2 regions of the Mangrovibacter phragmitis genome follow, and region 2 is predicted to be linked to the other one. Evidence: predicted binding sites of a transcription regulator. Region 2 holds the regulator's gene; the other holds the start of a gene.
The links. The regulator CRP, encoded in region 2, controls carbon source genes, mostly activating them, when cyclic AMP is high. The targets are predictions, from matches to a motif close to ATGTGANNNNNNTCACAT.
Positions count from the first base shown of each region.

Region 1: a site for CRP is predicted at 1,571-1,588, ahead of uxuA (mannonate dehydratase). Genes of this name have one in related genera too.

Region 1 is NZ_CP134782.1:2,585,472-2,587,886, forward strand. It holds gene yeiP (elongation factor P-like protein YeiP) at 1-85, shown strand, start outside; gene uxuA (mannonate dehydratase) at 287-1,477, opposite strand; gene MPHASIOC01_RS12485 (mannitol dehydrogenase family protein) at 1,679-2,415, shown strand, end outside.
Region 2 is NZ_CP134782.1:3,935,798-3,938,212, reverse strand. It holds gene pstS (phosphate ABC transporter substrate-binding protein PstS) at 1-945, opposite strand, end outside; gene crp (cAMP-activated global transcriptional regulator CRP) at 1,155-1,787, opposite strand; gene MPHASIOC01_RS19200 (OsmC family protein) at 2,085-2,415, shown strand, end outside.

The DNA.
Region 1 (2,415 bases), 1.4 Mb from region 2:
CATTCAGGTTCCTGAGTATTTAGGTAACGGCGATAAAATCCGTATTCATATTGCTGAACGCCGCTATATGGGCCGGGCAGACTAACGCGAGGCGTTATTTACCGGTTCTGCCTCTTCGGGTAGCTTCTGGCTCCCGAACAGAAAAAGAAAAGCACTGCCCTGCGGCAGTGTTTTTCTACACTTTCGTTCAGCGCAGCACAAAAAACGCGCCGGGCCAAAAAGGCACGGCGCGCATCTTCACCCAAAAACAGCATGGCGAGTTTGAACACAACCCGCCTGCGTTTTATCAGAGCAGGTCAGGGAATAAGGTTTTTTTCAGTGCCAGCTCAACACCACGCACTTCAGCCAGGCCTTTTAAGCGGCCAATAGCCGAGTAACCTGGGTTAGTTTTTTTACGCAGGTCATCAAGCATCTGGTGGCCGTGATCAGGGCGCATTGGAATAGCCCGTTTATCACCCGCAGCCACACGGCGTTGCTCTTCTTTCAGAATGGCGTGCACCACGCCAACCATATCGACATCGCCCTGCAAGTGCGCCCCTTCATGGAAGGTTTTCGGGTTGTCCTCGCGACAGGTCGCGCGCAAGTGAGTAAAGTGAATACGGTCAGCAAAGGTTTCAACCATAGTCACCAAATCGTTATCCGCACGGACACCATAAGAACCAGTGCACATAGTGAAACCGTTGTTAATGCTGTCTACGGTGTCTTTCATCCACTGCATATCTTCGATAGTTGACACAATACGCGGCAGGCCGAGAATGGGACGCGGCGGATCATCCGGGTGCACAGCAAGGCGCACACCACTGGCTTCTGCTACCGGCACAATCGCCTTCAGGAAATACGCCATATGTTCGCGCAAACGCGCTTTATCAATGCCATCGTATTCCGCCAGGCGGGCACGGAACTGGTCCAGAGTGTAGCCTTCTTCTGCGCCAGGCAAACCAGCAATGATATTGCGGGTCAGCAGGTCGATGTCGTCTTGTGACATCGCCGCGAAATAATCCTGAGCCTGGTTTTGTTCTTCTGCAGTGTAATCGGCTGCTGCTCCGGGGCGTTTAAGGATACACAATTCAAAAGCCGCAAAAGCGATTTGGTCAAACCGCAGTGCCTTCGAGCCATCTGGCAGCGTGTAAGCCAGGTCGGTACGGGTCCAGTCCAGTATCGGCATGAAGTTATAGCACACCGTATCTATCCCACATTCCCCCAGGTTGCGAATACTCTGCTGATAATTTGCAATCCAGGTATCATACTGACCCGTGTGGGTTTTAATGTCTTCGTGCACCGGAATACTTTCCACGACAGACCATGTCAGCCCTTTTTCCGCCAGTAATGCCTGGCGAGCCTTAATCTCTTCCACCGGCCAGACCTGGCCATTTGGAATGTGGTGCAGAGCTGTGACAACGCCTGTTGCGCCTGCCTGACGCACATCATCCAGCGATACAGGATCATTCGGTCCATACCAACGCCAGGTTTGTTCCATGACAGATACCTCAGTTTAAGCTGTTATACCAATTTCATTTTGACTACTACCATACATGCCTGACTGGCAGAGTCAATGACATGCCATGTCAAGAATTGATCCAGTTCACAATCCACCTGAATTTTGCGGTATGCCAATTTCATTTGTTGTCATATAACTTTAGACTAGAGATGTTAATTAATCGTTAAACAGGATTCTGTTATGGCAACTGTCGCATCCGTTTCCCTTCCCGCTTTTGTTCAGCTTCCTCAGTATGACCGCACAGCTCTGGCATCGCGCATTGTGCATTTAGGTTTTGGGGCCTTTCACCGTGCGCACCAGGCATTGCTGACCGACCGGGTGCTTAACCAGAGTGGTGGAGACTGGGGAATTGCGGAAATCAGCCTGTTCAGTGGCGACATTATGATGCAGGCATTACGCGAGCAGGATCACCTGTTCACTGTGCTGGAAAAAGGGCCGGACGGGAATCAGCCTATTGTTATCGGCGCCGTGAATGAATGCCTGAACGCAAAACTTGATGGTATCGAAGCCATTATTGAGAAATTTTGCGAACCTCAGGTTGCCATTGCCTCGCTGACAATTACCGAAAAAGGCTACTGTATCGACCCGGCGACAGGAAAACTGGATATCGCGAACAGCCGGATTGTGCACGACTTAGCTAACCCTCATGAACCCCACTCTGCTCCCGGTTTATTGGTTGAAGCACTGTACCGCCGCCGTGCGCGTGGTCTGCCGCCATTTACTGTACTGTCGTGCGATAACATTCCCGAAAATGGGCATATCGTTAAGCATGCTGTGCTGGGTATGGCAAAGAAGCGGGACAGTGCGCTGGCAGACTGGATTGAACAGCATGTTACCTTCCCTTCAACCATGGTTGACCGTATTGTTCCCGCAGCCACTGAGGAAAGCCTTAAAGAAATTGCCGACCTGCTGGGTGT
Region 2 (2,415 bases):
AAGGCTGCTGGCAATAGCGTTACCATTTTTGTAGGCCCAGTCAAAGAATTTCAGCACTTCAGCACCTTTCTGTGCGTTTTCTTGTTTTTTGTAGACCAGGATAAACGTGGTAGAAGAGATAGGCCATGCATCTGCACCTTTCTGATAAGTCAGATCCTGGGCAAAGGTTTTGCTCCAGTCTGCTTCTTTGGCACTATTGCTGAAACTTTGTTGGGTCGGCTCAATTGCTTTACCGTCAGCATCGAACAATTTAGTCCAGGTCAGGTTGTTCTGTTTTGCGTAGGCATATTCAACATAACCAATAGAACCCGGCAAACGTTGTACAAATGCAGCCACGCCATCGTTACCTTTGCCACCCAGCCCGGTTGGCCATTTAACAGTGGTGCCTTTGCCTACCTTGCTTGCCCAGTCCGGGCTCACTTTAGACAGGTAGCTGGTGAAGACGAAAGATGTGCCTGAACCATCTGCGCGGCGCACAACATTTATGTTGGTATCCGGCAATTTGGCTTTTGGGTTCAGCTTCGTGATAGCCGGGTCATTCCATTTTTTGATTTTACCCAGGTAAATATCACCCAGTGTTTTACCATCCAGAGTTAATTCACCTGATTTAATACCCGGGATGTTAACGGCCAGAACTACGCCACCGATAACGGTCGGGAACTGGAACAGGCCATTTTTTGCCAGGTCAGCATCGCTCATTGGCGCATCAGATGCACCGAAATCAACGGTTTTTGCAATGATTTGTTTGATACCACCTGAAGAACCGATTCCCTGGTAGTTTACCTGAGAACCTGTTTTCTGCTGGTATTCTGCAGCCCATTTTGCATAAACCGGCGCTGGGAATGTACCACCGGCACCGGTCAGGTTAGTGGCTGCAAATGCAGTTGTGGTGGACAGAGTCAGAGCGGCGATTACAAGACGGGCTGAAGAGCTAAGCATTGCCATAATTTCTCCCGGAAAAGGTTAGATCAAAAATAATTTTTTAATCGCTGTGTTTTCAGTACCTGGGAAGAATAAGGCGAATTTGTGACAGTTTTGTGTCATTCATGAACAATTTTCAGAATTTGTTAGGTAAAGCTGAAGGGATGCCTGGTTGTGCAAACAAAAAGGCACGCTCTAAAGCGTGCCTGTATGCGTGATTAAATACAGTAAAATTAACGAGTACCGTATACCACAATTGTCTTACCATGAGCGGAAATCAGGTTTTGATCTTCCAGCATTTTTAAAATGCGGCCCACAGTTTCACGGGAACAGCCAACAATTTGACCAATCTCCTGGCGGGTGATCTTGATTTGCATGCCATCCGGGTGAGTCATCGCATCAGGTTGTTTTGCCAGGTTAAGCAAAGTCTGTGCAATTCGGCCGGTTACATCGAGGAATGCCAGGTTCCCCACTTTTTCAGAAGTGACCTGTAAACGACGTGCCATCTGGGATGAAAGGCGCATCAGAATGTCCGGGTTTACCTGGATCAACTGGCGAAATTTTTTGTATGAAATCTCGGCAACTTCACAGGCTGTTTTTGCACGAACCCAGGCGCTACGCTCCTGGCCTTCTTCAAACAGCCCCAGCTCGCCAATAAAATCGCCTTGATTAAGATAAGAAAGGATCATCTCCTTGCCTTCTTCATCTTTGATAAGCACGGCCACAGAGCCTTTTACGATGTAATACAGCGTTTCTGCTTTCTCGCCCTGATGGATCAGGGTGCTCTTGGATGGATACTTATGAATGTGGCAATGTGACAAGAACCATTCGAGAGTCGGGTCTGTTTGGGGTTTGCCAAGCACCATGCGCGGTTATCCTCTATTATAAACTTGCTCAAAGACAGGGTAGGGCCCTGTTGGCGTTACAACATTAAATCGCCCCATTCCTGAAGCGAGCCATAAGTCGTTTGGTCTGTAATCGCTTTTTCCTCTGTAACAGGTATGACGTCACTGTCAGCCTGTTACATCTTGTTTGTTTTAGCACAGGTTTCCTGTAGTGTCTTCTATTGTCTCGTTTCAGCATGACCTGTGTCGCCTTCCATTGCCTGTTTTGTTAATGCCGCGTAATCTGTTGCGATGACACTTTAGTTGGGAGTAATAAGAATGCAGGCGCGAGTTAAATGGGTTGAAGGTTTAACATTTTTGGGTGAATCCGCCTCAGGTCACCAGGTGCTGATGGATGGTAACTCCGGTGATAAAGCGCCAAGTCCAATGGAAATGGTGCTAATGGCAGCAGGTGGATGCAGTGCCATTGATGTGGTCTCTATTTTACAAAAAGGTCGTCACAATGTGACTGATTGTGAAGTCAAACTGACTTCTGAACGCCGGGAAGAAGCACCGCGTTTGTTTACCTCTATTAATCTGCACTTCATCGTTACAGGGAAAGATCTGAAAGATAATGCCGTGGCTCGTGCGGTAGATTTATCTGCAGAAA